DNA from 2 places in the Serratia sp. HNCC26DJ244 genome. Region 1 is predicted to be linked to the other one. Evidence: predicted binding sites of a transcription regulator. Region 1 holds the regulator's gene; the other holds the start of a gene.
What was found. The regulator PhoB, encoded in region 1, activates phosphate uptake and scavenging genes when phosphate is short. The targets are predictions, from matches to a motif close to CTGTCATAAAACTGNCNNAT.
Positions count from the first base shown of each region.

Region 2: a site for PhoB is predicted at 6,179-6,198, ahead of pitA (inorganic phosphate transporter PitA). Genes of this name have one in related genera too.

Region 1 is NZ_JBXUGO010000001.1:69,124-77,916, reverse strand. Features, by position in the region: gene malZ (maltodextrin glucosidase) at 1-935, opposite strand, end outside; gene proY (proline-specific permease ProY) at 1,224-2,630, opposite strand; gene brnQ (branched-chain amino acid transport system II carrier protein) at 2,811-4,130, opposite strand; gene phoR (phosphate regulon sensor histidine kinase PhoR) at 4,615-5,937, opposite strand; gene phoB (phosphate response regulator transcription factor PhoB) at 5,965-6,654, opposite strand; gene sbcD (exonuclease subunit SbcD) at 6,908-8,137, shown strand; gene sbcC (exonuclease subunit SbcC) at 8,134-8,793, shown strand, end outside.
Region 2 is NZ_JBXUGO010000010.1:102,462-111,254, reverse strand. Features, by position in the region: gene AC2A06_RS10430 (bifunctional metallophosphatase/5'-nucleotidase) at 1-1,611, shown strand, start outside; gene gdhA (NADP-specific glutamate dehydrogenase) at 1,674-3,017, opposite strand; gene uspA (universal stress protein UspA) at 3,211-3,642, opposite strand; gene uspB (universal stress protein UspB) at 4,208-4,543, shown strand; gene pitA (inorganic phosphate transporter PitA) at 4,599-6,104, opposite strand; gene AC2A06_RS10405 (BaiN/RdsA family NAD(P)/FAD-dependent oxidoreductase) at 6,374-7,573, shown strand; gene AC2A06_RS10400 (UvrD-helicase domain-containing protein) at 8,404-8,793, shown strand, end outside.

The DNA of each region.
Region 1 (8,793 bases):
GCCTGATAAATGGCCTGCACCACCTGAGGTTCTGCGAAGTTGAGTTTTGGCAGCGTGCTATTCCCCTTCCAGCTCAGCACATTACCGTCCGGGTAGAAGTTAAACCAACCGCGATAGGGGGAATCTGTATTGTGGCATGCCCCTTCCTTACCCTGCTGATAACGGTCAAACCACGGATGTGAGTCGCCAATATGGTTGAATACCCCATCCAACACCAGTTTAACGCCGATATTACTCGTCATTGCCCGCAAGCGCAGTAACGCCGGATTACCCCCCAGGTAAGGGTCAACCTGGTAATAATCTTCGGTGTCATATTTATGGACACTGGGCGAGGTAAAAATCGGGTTCAAATAGAGTGCAGTGATACCCAGTTGCTGCAAATAGGGCAGTTTCTGGCAGATACCCTCTAAATCCCCGCCGTAAAAGGTAGAGGCGGCAAATTTATCCACCAACGGCTGCTGCCACTCACTGCGCACTACATCGCAACCTGCAGCATGGTGTCGATAACTTCCCATCTTAATGCCATGTTCACCACCACTGCTGGCAAAGCGGTCAGGAAATATTTGATAAAATATCTGATCCGCCACCCAGGATGGCGTGGTGTCGGGTTCATCTACCGCAAACTGAGCTAATTGTCCTGGCGGTGTCAATGACCAACCTTCCGGGCCAAACCACTGCTGGCGGTCAGCCCACAGTAATTTGAAACAATAGCGCCGTACCGCTTCCCCTTCATCTAGCGGTAAACTGGCCTGATAGCGCCACAGTCCCTCTTCTGGCTGCGCTTTCATTATCAGTAACCACTCTTCATTATCGGGCTCAACACGCAGGAATACCCGTTCGGGCAAGTCATCTCCCTGCAACCACAACGTAATCTGCAAACGTTGTTTTTTTCTTGTCATGAATGGTGGAACGGGTTGATGCCAGGCATTGAGCATGACTTTTCTCTCCTGATATACCAAATAGAAGCAACGGTATTACACTCTGTGGGACACCATGACACGCTCAATAGCATTTCCCCTCCTCTCTGGATAATAAACTTTGGGGCTGAGTGAAGGGGAGGAGAGCCCGAACGGGGGATTGAAGGCAAAGTAACAAGAGATTGCCCCCATGGCGAGGGCAAACATTAGCGGGGATTCTACCTGAAATGATTCGCGTATCCCCACCGCACAGCCAACCGCAGGGCGGCGGGGATACCGATTAATACCGAAGGAAAAGAGCCTTAATCAATCCTGCTGAGCGGCCTGCTTCAGCTGTTTCTTCTGGTACTTAATCATCGCAAAGTAGCCCAGCAGTAACACCGCTACCCACACCAAGCCAGCATACAGTGAAACACGTGTTGCCGGGAAGTAGCCAATCAGGCCGATAACAAAGACCAGAAAGAGAATGGCAATTACTGAAGTCACTACGCCACCACGCAGGGGGAAGGCCAGTTTGCTGACCTGCTCTTTGCTCAAACTACGGCGGAAAGCGATTTGTGAAATCAGGATCATGATCCACACCCACACGGTAGCAAAGGTTGCCAATGAAGCAATCACCAGGAATACGTTTTCCGGTATGATGTAGTTGAGATACACCGCAACCAGCAGTGCCGCCATCATGACCACCACGGTCACCCAAGGGATACCATTCTTGGAGATCTTGCTGAATATTTGCGGTGCATGACCTTGCTCTGCCAGACCGTGCATCATCCGCCCCACCCCAAACACATTACTGTTAATGGCGGACAATGATGCGGTGATCACCACAAAGTTGAGGATCCCCGCCGCAATGGTGATCCCTATATGTTGGAAGGTCAATACAAATGGGCTGCCATTAACGCCGACCTGATTCCATGGGTAAATGGACATAATGACAAACAGTGTCCCGACGTAGAATACCAGAATACGCCAAGGCACCGAGTTGATAGCTTTAGGGATCGAAACTTTCGGATCTTTGGCCTCACCAGCGGTGATACCGATAATCTCAATGCCGCCATAGGCAAATATCACCAATTGCAGCGACAAGATCATACCGATAAAGCCATTACTGAAGAAGCCTCCGTTGGTCCACAGATTGTGTATCCCGGTCGGTTGCCCGCCATTACCGATACCCCAGACAATGATACCGATACCGGCGACGATCATGACAATAATGGTGGCCACTTTGAAGAACGAGAACCAGAACTCCAGCTCGCCAAACACCTTGACACTCAACAGATTGATGGCACCGATAATCAGTACGATACTCAACACCCAGATCCAGTGTGGTACTTCGGGGAACCAGACGCCCATATAGATGCCGAATGCCGTTACATCCGCAATGGCAACAATCAAGATCTCAAAACAGTAAGTCCAACCAGTGATATAACCCGCCATCGGGCCGAGATAATCCTGAGCATAACGAGAGAAGGAGCTGGCCTGCGGATTATTGACCGACATTTCCCCCAGTGCACGCATGATGATAAAGGCGACGATACCCCCGAGCAAATAGGCGAGCAACACACTAGGCCCCGCCATTTTGATCGCCTCTGCCGAACCGTAAAACAGACCGGTACCAATGGCAGAACCCAGCGCCATAAATCGTATATGGCGCGTACTAAGACCCCGTTTCAGCTTATTGCCCGGTGTTAGAGTGGATGATTGTTGTTGCATGAAAATGACCAGTCCTTGTTTAACATAAAAAACACGGACAAGTCCGTGTCCTATCTTTATACCCTTCGTCCTTCAAGCTGCATGAGTGTTAGCTGCGGTTACTCGCCTCATCCATGAGACCTCGCCCCCTACGGGGCCGCATACCAGCAACTCGAATTATTTGGGATATAGATCATCAATTTAAGAGTGAACTGCTACTTGGTTACGAGCGAAAACGCGATCATAAATGGCAACCAGCAACAGCATCAACAACGAAGGAGGCAACCATGCCAACCCCTGCGCTGCCAGCGGCAAGTGATGAATCCATTCAGGCATCAAATCCACAAAAGGGGATGTCTTCACCGCATCTAGAATACCAAACAACAAGCTGACTAACATCACTGGCGCGATAATACGCGTAGCACTATTCCACCAACGCAGAGTAAAACTCAACACCACCAACACAATGCAAGGGGGATAAATCGCCGTCAGCACCGGTATAGAGAGCTGGATCAGGTGGCTCAAGCCAAGATTGGAAACCAGCATCGAGAACAGACCCAGGATAAATACCAGTTTTTTATAGGATAACGGTAAATATTGTGCGAAAAACTCAGCACAAGCACAGGTCAGGCCAACCGCGGTCACCATACAGGCAATGAAGATCAATGCCGCCAGGAAGAAACTGCCCATGGTACCGAATGTATTTTGTACATAGGCATGCAAAATCACCGCACCATTGGTGGCCTCTGGCACCAGAACACCACTACCGGACCCCAACTTGAACAGACTCAGATAGACCAATGTCAATCCCACGCCAGCAATCAGACCCGCCAGGATGGTATAACGCGTCAACAATCCTCGATCTGTTACCCCACGGGAACGTGCGGCATTGACGATGACAATACCAAACACCATCGCCCCCAAGGTATCCATGGTCAGGTAGCCATTTATAAAGCCAGAAGAGAACGGCACATTCTGATAAGCCTCAACCGCTGGGATAGGTGCCCCCGCAGGCCAGAGCAGCGCAGCGATACCCAGCATCGCCAGGGCAACAATTTTCACCGGTGCCAGAATATGGCCAACAGTATCGAGCAAACGCCCCGGATATAAAGAGATGCCAATCACCAGCACAAAATAGACCAGGCTATAGATAAATAGTGGCAGGGCACCACCACCGGTCAACGGAGCCATTCCCACTTCAAATGAAACGGTCGCCGTACGTGGCGTAGCGAACAGAGGCCCCACGGTGAGATAACAGACCGTCGCCAGCAGTAATCCTGCATGACGGCCTATTGGTGCGCTAAGGGTATCAACCCCCCCGCCAACACGAGCCAGTGCAATCACGGTGACTACCGGTAACCCCACCGCTGTCACCAGAAAACCGATTGCTGCAGTCCAAACATGTTCACCGGACTGTAGACCGACCATCGGTGGGAAGATAATGTTTCCTGCCCCGACGAATAAAGCAAAAGTCATAAAACCTAATGCCAGGATATCTTTTGACGCTAAGCGATGGCTCATAGGATATTGCGCTGCCTGTTAAATGGAATAAATGATTGATTCTTAAAGATGAAGAGTAAGCGGAGGTTTACTCCAACAACGCAGGCTTAGTTAAACGTTTATACCCGTCTTCATGCAAGTTGCAGCAGCTTCTATCGATTATCAGCTATCTGCAGACGAAGCTATTTAGAGGATATGGCCCTGAAAGGCAAGATGAACAACAAAAAGCAGAGTTTTATACCAGAAATAGTTTTACAACCAGTTGATAATCTCAATTTTTCCGTAATAAACACCATATGATTTGTTTAATTTTTAAACAAAAAACACACGGAATGTGACAAATATGACCACCTTGTACATTAAAAAACCGCTATTGATGTCTTAAGCGCGCAAGTTGTGCTTTTTTTTGCCAAAAATAGAATAAATGATGAGCTGAGCATTTCAATGTACCGGTGGGCTCAGGCTCATCCACTGTATATGGAGAAATAGCACAATCGCAGCAGTACTACTCGCCCATTTTCACCTTATTGTCGATGGATGCGGCTGGCACAATGAGTCGTTTCGGCAACGTAAAGATAAAGCGCGTACCTATGCCCGGGTCACTCAAAATCTCCAAGCGTGAATCATGATGACTCAGAGCATGTTTAACAATGGCCAAGCCCAAACCACTGCCGCCGGTCTGCTGTGAACGTGATTTATCAACACGGTAGAAACGTTCGGTCAAACGCGGAATATGTTCTGGAGCGATCCCTGGACCATTATCACTGACCTGGAACTGAGCACCCAGTGGCGTCTGCTGCCAACTTATCTCGATATGGGTGCCCTTTGGCGTGTGATTCACTGCGTTATACACCAGGTTCGATACGGCACTGTGTAGTTGATCTTCGTTACCAAATACCTGCAAATCTTCATTCACCCGGAAGCTAATCTGGTGATTCCCCGCACTCAGGGATTGCGCCTCTCGTTGCAATACACCCAGGATACGTGGAATATCCACCTTTTGATTCATCGCGATACTTGGCGCAGTTTCAATACGTGACAACGTGAGCAACTGCTTCACCAAGCCATCCATGCGTTTGGTCTGTTCTTGCATGGTACTCAATGCTTTATCGCGCACTGAGCCCTCAAGGGCTTCGTCACTCATCATCTCCAAATAGCCCTGCAACACCGTTAATGGTGTGCGCAATTCATGGCTGACATTGGCAAAAAAATTACGCCGGGCCCCTTCCAACTGACGCTTCTGGGTAACATCACGGGCCACCATCAACAATTGCCCTTCGGAATAAGGCATAATGCGGAACTCAACAAAGCGCTCGTTATTCAAGTGCAATGTCAGAGGTTTGAAGAACGCCTGCTGTTGCAGATATTGACTAAATTCGGGATAACGTATCAGGTTCAGAATATGTTGACCGTTATCTTCCGGCCAGCGGAAACCCAGCAAGTGCTGCGCCAGGCCGTTACACCAAAAGATATTACCCTCTACGGTGGTCATCACTACCGCATCGGGTAACGACTCCGCACCACTACGAAAACGTTTGATCAATAAGGCCAGTTCGCGGCGGCGATGGCGGTTACGCTGCTGCATTTTATACAAACCATAAAACAGCGGTTCCCAGCTCCCATGTCCCGGGGGCGGCGTCATACTACGATCAACCCACAACCAGTGGGAAAGTTTCAGTTGGTTATAGAAATTCCAGGCAAGGGCTACCAACACCGATGCCAATAACAACCAAGACAAATAACCAAAAATCAACCCAAGCAATAAAGCAGGGAAGCAAAAAAAGGCCAGTTCCAGCAGCAGTTTCTTCCAGGATAAGCGTTCTAGCACAATAGTGTTTTCTCCAGCACAGGGCTGTCAGTAGCGCGTTGAAAAACGGTAGCCGGTACCGCGAACAGTTTGCACCATTCTATCATGACCACTGCTCTCTAGCGCCTTACGCAACCGGCGGATATGGACATCAACCGTACGGTCTTCTACATAAACGTTAGTGCCCCAAACGTTGTTCAGCAACTGCTCGCGGCTGTAAACACGTTCGGGATGGGTCATAAAGAAGTGCAACAGCTTGAACTCGGTCGGCCCCATATCCAGTGCCAGCTCATCAGCCATCACTCGATGTGAGGAAGGGTCCAGGCTTAACCCCTGCATTTCAATCAATTCCTCTACGGCCATCGGTGAAATACGGCGCATCACCGCTTTGATCCGGGCCACCAACTCCTTGGGCGAGAAAGGCTTGATGATATAGTCATCGGCGCCCACTTCCAACCCTCGAACCCGATCTTCTTCTTCTCCGCGTGCGGTCAGCATCATCACCGGAATATCCCGTGTCATCGCCTCACGCTTCATATACTTGATAAACTGTATTCCAGACCCACCAGGCAACATCCAGTCCAGTAACACCAGATCAGGAAACGGCTCAGACAGGCTCTTTACGGCGCTGTCATAATCCTCAGCTTCCAACGCTTGATAACCATTCTGCTCCAACACAAAGCACACCATTTCACGGATCGGCGCTTCGTCTTCTACCACCAGTATACGTATTGCCATCGTCAACCCTGCCAATGTGTTAGCGGCCTATTACACTCTGCCTGGTCATTATGCGTCAGTTTTATGACAGTTATATGAATAAAACCGCCCCGGGATGACGCTTGGCAGTGAGATTGTTTCAATCCTAGACAAAATACTTCGAGTTGCTTAACAAAACGCCATTCATCTTGTTCAGCGTTTGCCCCTTGCCTGCATCTTGACGGAACTTGGGTATATACTCTGGTGCTATCATCGTTGTCAGCCTGGAAGATTCATGCGCCTGATCCATACCTCTGACTGGCATTTAGGCCAGTACTTTTTCACCAAGAGCCGCGCCGCCGAACATCAATCTTTTCTGTGTTGGCTGGTTGAGCAGGTGCAACAGCATCAGGTCGATGCGCTAATTGTTGCCGGTGATCTGTTTGATACCGGCTCCCCACCTAGCTACGCACGGGAACTGTATAACCGTTTTGTGGTGCAACTACAACACACCGGTTGCCAGTTGGTGGTACTCGGTGGCAATCATGACTCAGTGGCCACACTCAATGAATCACGGGAACTGCTCTCTTGTCTGAACACCACAGTAATTGCCAATGCACAAGCCGAAGTTGATCAACAAATTCGAGTGCTCAACCAGCGTGATGGCCAGCCAGGGGCGGTGCTCTGTGCGGTGCCTTTCTTGCGCCCACGGGATTTAGTCACCAGCCAGGCGGGTGAATCGGGCAACCAGAAACAGCAGGTTTTACAACAAGCTATCGCTAATCATTACCATGAGCTTTATCAGTTGGCCTGTGCACGGCGCGATGCCCTGGGCCTACCCTTGCCGATTATTGCCAGCGGTCATCTAACGACCGTGGGGGTCACCACCTCAGATTCAGTGCGTGATATTTATATCGGTACGCTGGATGCCTTCCCTGCTCAGTTATTCCCCCCCGCCGACTACATTGCGCTGGGCCATATTCATCGTTCGCAATGTGTCGCTAAAACCCAGCATATCCGTTACAGCGGTTCGCCAATCCCGCTCAGTTTTGATGAATTGGGTAGCGCCAAGAGCGTATTGATGGTTGATTTCGCCGCCGGTGAACTACAGCAAGTCACGCCGCTGGAGGTACCTGTTTTCCAGCCGATGCAGTTGATCAAGGGTGATTTGCCACAAATCGAGACGCAATTACAGCAATTTGCCCACTATGAGGGGACATTACCGGTGTGGCTGGATATCGAAGTTGCTACGCAGGATTATCTCAGTGATATCCAGCGCCGCATTCAACAGTTAGCGGAAGATCTGCCGGTTGAAGTGGTGTTATTACGACGTGGTAAACAGCAACGGCAACAGGCGATTGACCGGCAAGAGAGAGAGACCTTGAATGAATTGAGTGTCGAAGAGGTGTTTCAGCGGCGATTAGCCTTGGAAACAGACCTGGACGAGGCACGCCAACAACAGATGCGCCAACTGTTTCAGCACGTGGTGAATGACTTGCATCATCCTGAGGAGCCCTGCGCATGAAAATCCTGAGCTTAAGGCTGAAAAACCTCAATTCGCTACAAGGTGAATGGAAAATTGACTTCACCACTGAACCTTTCGCCAGCAATGGTCTATTTGCCATCACCGGCCCCACCGGTGCGGGTAAAACCACGTTACTGGACGCTATCTGCCTGGCGTTATATCACCAGACGCCGCGTCTGGAGGTCAGCGCCAGCCAGAATGAACTGATGACTCGGCACACCGCTGAATCACTGGCAGAGGTGGAGTTTGAAGTAAAAGGGATCGGTTATCGTGCCTTCTGGAGCCAACGTCGAGCGAAAAACTCACCGGATGGCAGCCTGCAGGCGCCTAAAGTCGAACTGGCGCTACGAGAAAATGGCAAAATTTTAGCGGATAAAATTTCCGATAAAAAAGAGCTGATTGCCTCCATTACTGGCCTGGATTTTGGCCGTTTCACCAAATCGATGATGTTATCTCAGGGGCAATTCGCCGCGTTTCTCAATGCCAAACCTAACGAACGTGCCGAGTTACTGGAAGAACTGACCGGCAGCGAAATTTATGGGCAACTGTCGGCCCGGGTGTTTGAACGACATAAACAGGCAAAAATCGAGCTGGATGTATTGCATCAGCAAGCTAACGGCATTGAACTGCTCAATGAGGAGCTACGCCAGACGCTG
Region 2 (8,793 bases), on a different contig from region 1:
ATGTTGGGCTTCAATGCGTTGAACTACGATGTGTGGGTGATGGGCAATCACGAGTTTGATTTTGGCCTGAAAGTATTAGAGACCTCGTTGAACCAGTTCAATGGGACGGCGTTGGCGGGCAATATCTTCTGGGAAAGCGGCAAACCCTATTTACCCGCTTATAAGATAGTGGAACGCCAAGGGGTGAAGATCGGCATTATCGGGATGGACACACCCATGACAGCCGAGTTTGCCAAGGGGACTGATCACATCGATGGCCTGAAATTTACCGATCCGGTACAGGCGGTAAAACAGGTGATTCAGCAGCTTGACGGTCAGGTGGACGCTATTGTGCTGGTGGCCCATATGGGGATCGATAATGAGAACCAGCGGCCTGGAACGGGAGTGGGCGATATTGCACGCGCCAACCCGGAACTGGCGGCAATTGTTGCTGGGCATATGCACGTCAAGATAGATAAAGCGGTGATTAATGGCGTGATCATTACCGAGCCGGATAAATATGGCCGCGCATTATCGCGTATCGACCTGCAATTTGAGCCGCAAAATGGTCAGTATGTGTTGATCAATAAAGACAGCTATACCTACCCCATCAAAGGGATGGCTTCTGACAAAAAGCTGGAACAGATCTATCAACCGTTCCATACCATCCTGCGAGCCAATGCCAACCGACCCATTGCCCAATTAACGGGGCAGGATCTGGTTCCGCCCGATGCGGTGAAGGGGATCCCTCAGGTACATGTGCAGGATACCGGTATCAGTGCGCTGTATCAGGAAGCGCTCCGTTACTACGCACCTAAGGCGGAAGTGATCGCGTTACAGATAGATAATGACCAACCAAGGCTGAATGTGGGTACGATTACGGCCAAGGATATCGCCTTTAACTACCAATATGCTGGCGGAGAAATTACGGTTTATCAGCTTACCGGCAAAGAGTTGAAGGCCTACATGGAGTGGGCTGCAGACTACTTCAACCAGTTGCAGGATGGGGATGTCACCTACAGTTTCAACCCGCAACGGCGAGCTTCCAAATATTCCACCAATGACTTTTTTGATGGTGTGACTTACACCATCGATTTGCGCAAGCCAGCCGGGCAACGCATCACCGACCTGAAGTTGAACGATGGTACGCCAGTGACGGATACCTTACCCATTCGCTTGGGCATGAACAGCTATCGCATGGGGCATTTGACGCAGAAAGATGGAGTATTGGCAGGGATGGAGTTTCCGATACTTTCAGACACCAAAGCTGAGTATGGCGAAGAAGCCGGGACCGTGCGCAATTTGACCCTGCGTTATTTAAGTGAAGTGAAAACAGGGCAATATCAGGGTAAAACGATGCAGCGCTGGAAACTGCTGGGCCTGGAAGGTTATGAGCGTGAACGCCAGATAGTGGAAAACCTGCTGAATACGGGCAAAATCAGTGTGCCGACCAGCGATGATGGGCGTTATACCAATGTCGCCTCTATTAATGTCAAAGCCTTGTTGTTTAGTGATCCGCAAAGCAAACAGCAACAGATTAGGGCGCTGAAGGAGCAGGCACAAATGGAGAGCGATCCGGTTATCAAACAGCGGTTAAGTGATCGAGCCACGATTATTGAGGCAATTAACTAAGATACTTGAGATATGCCGGCGTAAGACGCCGGCATAGGGACGATAAAAAGTATCACTCTGGATTAAAGTACACCCTGAGCCAACATGGCGTCAGCCACTTTGACAAAACCAGCGATATTGGCACCATGCACATAGTGTGTTTGTTTGCCTTCACCACCGTAATTGACACAGGATTGGTGGATATCCGCCATGATTTGTTTCAAACGAATATCCACTTTTTCGGCTCTCCAACTCAGGCGTGCGGCATTTTGTGCCATTTCCAGCCCAGAAGTGGCGACACCACCGGCATTGGCTGCTTTACCTGGCGCGAACAGAACACCGGCCTCAAGGAAGGCATCGGTAGCTTGGATGGTGGTTGGCATATTGGCACCTTCAGCAACCGCTTTGACCCCGTTACGAATCAATATTTGTGCTGCATCAAGATCCAGTTCGTTCTGAGTAGCACATGGCAGTGCGATATCTACCGGTACATGCCAAGGCTGTTGGCCTTCCAGATAGGTCAGGCCACGCTCGCGCGCATAGTCAGCCACCCGGCCATAGCGCTGGTTTTTGATTTCGGTCAGATGTGCCAGTTTTTCTCTAGTAAAACCAGCTTCATCAACTACAGTACCGCCAGAATCTGAAACAGTGATCACCCGAGCATTCAGCTCCAAGGCTTTTTCAATGGTGTATTGCGCAACGTTACCCGAGCCGGAAACCGCAACTCGCATCCCTTCAAAACCCAAACCATGGCGCTTTAACATCGAATCGGTAAAGTACACCAGACCATAACCGGTGGCCTCAGGGCGAATCAGACTGCCGCCAAACGACAATCCTTTACCGGTAAATACACAACCGGTGTTGTTGGAAAGCTTTTTCATCATGCCTGCCATAAAGCCCACTTCGCGACCACCTACGCCGATGTCCCCGGCGGGTACGTCAGTATCTGGGCCCAGGTGACGGTAAAGTTCGGTCATTAAGGCCTGGCAAAAACGCATGATTTCGCCCTGGCTTTTACCCTTCGGATCAAAGTCTGAACCACCTTTGCCACCACCCATTGGTAGTGTGGTGAGGGCATTCTTGAAGGTTTGCTCAAAACCCAGGAATTTCAGAATGGAGGTGTTGACTGAAGGGTGGAAACGCATCCCCCCTTTGTATGGCCCAATAGCGGAGTTGAACTGGATACGATAAGCGCGGTTAACGCGAACCTGCCCCTGATCGTCAATCCAACTGACGCGGAACTGAATGATGCGCTCAGGCTCCACCAAACGTTCGAGCAATGCGTAGTCACGATAATGTGGATTGCGTTCGATAAATGGCCACAAGGAGGTAAATACTTCACGAACTGCCTGCAGATATTCTGGTTGATGCGAGTTATGACGTTGTAAAGATTTTAGAAAGGATTCTAGCGATACAGCCTGTTCCATGGATAGCTCCTGTTTAGCATTTTGGTTCCCCTCTTTTAATGATATATCTCACAGTTGGGGGAGGATGTTGTGTCTATACCGACTATAGCACTGAGAGGAGGCTGATTAACAAGCAATAAATGAAGAAAATATGATGAAAAACGCCCGCATTAGGCGGGCGTGGGTATAACGAGGTTGTGAGTGCTTACTTACTTTATTCTTCTTCACGCAATGGCACAATCAGCATATCGATGTGTACCGTATTGATGAGTTGGCGGGCGGAAGACATCAGTTTGCTCCAAAAATCCTGATGGTGCCCACAGAGTACCAAATCCATATCGTACTTTTTGATTGCATCAACCAAGACCTGTGCCAAGTCACCGCTACCACTGAGGGTTTCGGTAATCGGGTAGCCGGCATTTTGCGATAGTTCGCTTAATGCTCGATGGGTTTCTTCAGAAATGCGTTGTTGCATATCGCCAAGATTGACATCAATTAGGCCGGTATACAGGTCGGAATAGTTAACATCAACGTGGATCAGGGAGACTTTGGCATTGTATGGCCGAGCCATTGATACCGCCTTCTCAACCAGGATTTTGCTTTCTGGGGACAGGTCAACCGCGATCAGTATGTGTTTGTAAGCCATAAAAAAACTCCCTCTCTATATATGCCGATTAAAGTGTGCAGGCATTCAGTGTTTCAGCTTGGTGCTTTCATCTCTCCTGCATCATACCATCCAGATAACATCGTGATATGTTGAGGTGATCACAATGCATTGCATCAATGGGTTAGTCGCTAATGCAAAAAAACAGTGTAGCTTGGATGAACTGGGTTAAAAAACGTTATCGGTATTTAACCGCGTTAGTGTCAATGTTTTCATGATAGGTCGGTTTAATATTACTGCATTGTTAAATTTGGCGTTAAGAATTTTAACAATTTTAATAAATTTGATACAACACGCGTGTTCATTTGCATGCCATATTCTACAATAGTGAATATAGCGATTAGCTAGATCATTTCTCCTTAAGCTGACAGAGGCGTCAATTCAATATTATCCACAGCTAGGCTTCTGTGGCGGTTATTGAAGGGGGAAATTCAGGGGTAAAAAATATGCTAGGAGGATGGGAGCCACAGGCTCCGACAGCATTGGGTAAGAAGTAGGGCTGTTGGCTCGGCGGTTGGTCGGGTTAGTACGCCTTGAGGAGGTCATCATGATTAGTACCGTTGCGCTGTTTTGGGCTCTGTGTGTGATATGCGTGGTTAACCTGGCTCGGTATTTATCTTCTCTGCGTGCGCTGTTATTTGTTTTACGCGGCTGCGACCCATTACTATACCAATATGTTGATGGTAGCGGCTTTTTTACGTCCCATGGACAACCCCGCAAACAGATACGGCTGGTGAGCTATATTTTTTCTCAGCGTTATATTGAGCATCATGATCCTGAATTTATTCGCCGCTGTCAGCGGGTACGTGGTCAATTTTTGCTGACGTTGTCGCTGGGGGGATTGGTGATTGTTAGCCTGTCGACGATGGCGGTCTACTATTAGCTCATTAGGTTGATTCAAGCAAAAAAATGGCGGTCAATATGACCGCCGTTTAGCGTTAAATCAGTTTCAGTGCTAGCCAGTAAAGGCCCCCGGAAAGTAGCAGCGACACCGGTAGGGTCAGTACCCAGGCCAGTAGAATGCTCTTCACGGTTTTACTCTGTACGCCACCACCGTCAACGATCATGGTGCCCGCAACAGCGGAAGAGAGCACATGGGTAGTGGATACGGGCATACCGGTGTAGCTGGCAACACCAATTGACAGTGCAGCAGTCATCTGAGCTGATACCCCTTGGGCATAAGTCATGCCTTTCTTGCCAATTTTTTCGCCAATCGTGGTTGCCACTCGTCTCCAACCTATCATGGTACCAATGGACAGCGCCAAGGCGACCGCCACGATAATCCAGGTTGGTGCATACTCGACGGTTTGCAATAAATCGGAACGTAGTTTTTTGAGGAACCGTTGATCATCCGCAGAGATTTCCGGCAGCTTGGCTATTTTTCCTGCCGTATCGGTAACGCACATTAACAGACGGCGCAGATGACTGCGTTGTTCTACCGTCAGTTGGTCGTAACTTTGCAGATTGTCCAACAGGGCCAGAGAACGGTCTATGGCGATCAGCGCGCGTGCACTGTCACAGTGGAACTGAACCGGTTGATTCTCTGTGGGTAGTGTATTCTCAGCAGTGGGTGCCAAGGGGGCTTGTCCGATCACATGAGTCAGCGACTCACCATGCTGCTGGTAGAATTGCTGCAGGTGAACGACAGCATCCCGTGTACGGGTAATGTCATAACCCGTTGCGCTCATATTGAGCACAAAACCGGCCGGGGCAACGCCAATCAGCACCAGCATAATCAACCCGATACCTTTTTGACCATCGTTAGCACCGTGTGAAAAACTGACACCAATAGCGGACATGATCAGGGCGATACGTGTCCAGAATGGCGGCTTACGTTTGCCATCGACCTTTTCACGTTCAGCCGGTGTCATATGAATGCGTTGGCGTTTTTTGGTATTACTCCAGTAATGGCGCAGTATAAATACCATCAAGCCAGCAACCATCATACCCACCAGTGGGGATAAGATCAGCGACAGGAAGATGGCGATCATTTTCGGCACATTCAGTGCGTCCACGACGGAAGTGCTAGTGACGAGTGCATTGGTTAAACCAACACCAATAATCGCGCCAATCAAGGTATGGGAACTGGAAGCGGGCAAGCCAAAATACCAGGTGCCGAGATTCCAGATAATCGCTGCCAGTAACATGGAAAAAACCATGGCTAAGCCTTGTGTTGAACTGACGTTCAGCAACAGATCGGTTGGCAACAGGTGAACAATGGCATAGGCAACGCTCAAACCGCCGAGCATAACCCCAAGAAAGTTGAATACACCAGCCATAACGACCGCAAATTGCGAACGCATAGCGCGAGTATAAATGACAGTAGCAACCGCGTTGGCCGTATCGTGAAAACCATTGATGGCTTCGTAAAACAATACGAACAACAAGGCAATAATTAACATTAGGCTGGTATGAAAATCCAGGCCAGAGAACAAATGTAGCATATAAGTGTCACGCCAGGTTTGTGGACTTGATCGCCGCGCATTATCAGTGACAATGGGTCTCTGGGAAAAGGGAAATATGACGTTTTTTTGACGTGACGATGACAAAAGGTCTCAATGCCTTAGAGTAATCAAATAATTTCAGTATGTTACCGCTTTTTACCTGGGGTAACATTTTCTTGTTCTTCCGTTGGCTTGCTCTATCGATACCTTTACAATCGATCCCATTGAGTTAGCGCGGTGCTGGCAGTGAAACAACAAAAGAGGCTTCGGTGGAACAATTTGATGTGGTAATCATTGGCGCGGGAGCCGCAGGCATGTTTTGTGCTGCTCAGGCCGGGCAACTGGGTCGCCGGGTGCTGCTGCTGGATAACGGCAAAAAACCAGGCCGCAAGATCCTGATGTCCGGTGGAGGGCGATGCAATTTTACCAATATGTATACGGAGCCCGCTGCCTATCTTTCAAATAATCCCCATTTTTGTAAATCCGCATTGGCACGTTATACCCAGTGGGATTTTATCGATCTGATTAATCGCTATGGCATTGCTTACCATGAAAAAACACTGGGGCAACTGTTTTGCGATGATTCTGCACAGCAGGTTGTTGATCTGCTGCTAAAAGAGTGTGAACTCGGTCAGGTGACGATCCGCTTACGCAGTGAAGTCCTGAGTATTAAACAGGGAGAGAGCGGGTTTGAGCTGGCAACCAATAATGGTAGTGTGAGCACTCACTCACTTGTTGTGGCCACCGGGGGACTTTCGATGCCAGGGTTAGGGGCGTCGCCATTCGGTTACCAACTGGCTGAACAGTTTGGTTTAAACGTACTCCCTACCCGAGCTGGGTTGGTCCCCTTTACCTTGCATAAACCGCTACTGGAGCAATCTCAAGTGCTTTCCGGCGTCTCGCTGCCTGCGCTGATCACGGCAGACAATGGCACCCAGTTTCGTGAAAGCATTCTGTTTACCCATCGGGGGCTTTCTGGTCCCGCCGTCTTGCAAGTTTCCAGCTATTGGCAACCCGGTGAGTATGTGAGTGTTAACTTACTTCCTACACTGGATCTGGTGGCGGTTTTGCATGAACAACGACAAGCCCATCCCAACCAGAGCCTGAAAAATACACTGGCGCTGCATCTGCCCAAGCGTCTGGTGGAGTTTCTGCAAACACTGGGGCAATTGCCGGATGTCACATTAAAACAACTGACTCCGGCACAGCAGACAGCCGTGATTGAAAACCTGCAAAATTGGCGCATACAACCCAATGGAACGGAAGGTTATCGTACTGCGGAAGTGACATTAGGCGGCGTAGATACCAAGGAGTTGTCTTCCAAAACCATGGAGGCAAACAAGGTGCCCGGGCTCTATTTTATCGGTGAAGTGGTTGATGTAACAGGGTGGCTAGGGGGCTATAACTTCCAATGGGCCTGGAGTTCTGCCTGGGCTTGTGCACAGGCTTTGGCTGCTGGGCAGAGATAATAACGTTTTCTTTATGGTTAACCTCACGGGTTGATGATTCTCATTTGGCTGAAGCTAACCTAAATCAACGCTCATAAAACCCAGATTATGGTGACTTTTATTCCATCAATTTATCGAGAGTCCCCTGGTTGTTAACGCTGCTCAGGGGCAGTCAATATTTAACCAAAAATTACGATAGATGAGTTATGCAGACAAAGATTTCTGAATAAAACTCAACTATTGCGACCTTTTATAGAGTAAATTCCGATATTCCCCTCTGGTTTGTTAAGTTAATATTAAGTTTTACCAGCCCATCATTAATGTTATCTCTGCTTATCAATGAGTCAATTTGATTGATAATTTACCCATCACTAATAGAAAGATGGATTAGTGTTTTACGTAATTCTATTCGTGATTAAGTAAAAATTTATAGGGGATCATCTAATATATTATGTCGGCTGAATTGATAAATATGCCCTTCTATATCCTATAATGATTTTTTTATTTTTTTGAATTTAAATGCTGTTTTTATTGGTTTTACTATGTTTTTATTCTGATTTTAGTTTGAAATTAAATTGTCACTGTCGCATTTTCTTTATTTTCTCATTTTATTTCGTGGGTATTATTTTTCACTTAAAAATAGATAATGGCTAATATTTCATAAGAATGATTTGGCTGAGTTATTAATGGCGCCATTAAGGTTGATGCGATATCGGGTTTCCTTTCACGAAGTTAATATCATCGAAAATTAAAATTTATCTCTGTGTAAGTCGTCTTTTCGACCGATATCCCTATTGGCTCAATTCGTAGAATTATTCTTTTTTTCTTTTTCGCTCTTGGGAATAACTGCCATGAAAATTTATCTGTACCATAACCTCAATCCGAACCAAATCCCCGGATATGACAAGTTTGTGCAGGCTATCACGGCAGATAATTTTACCCAGGCTGACGTGCGAAAAATTGATACCAATCTCTATCGTGCGCGGCTCAATATACGCGACCGATTACTTTTTTCGTTTTACCGCTACAACCATGAGACGGTTTGCCTGGTGCTGGAGTACCTCCCCAATCACGCCTACCACACCTCACGCTTTATTCGCCAACAGGTGGTGATTGATGAAGAGCGCCTGCAGCCAGTACTGAATCCCGACGAGGTGGAGCCTGAACCGATGGCTTACATCAATGTGACACCGGGCCGATTCTATCGGCTAGATAAAATGTTGTCGTTTGATGATGATCAG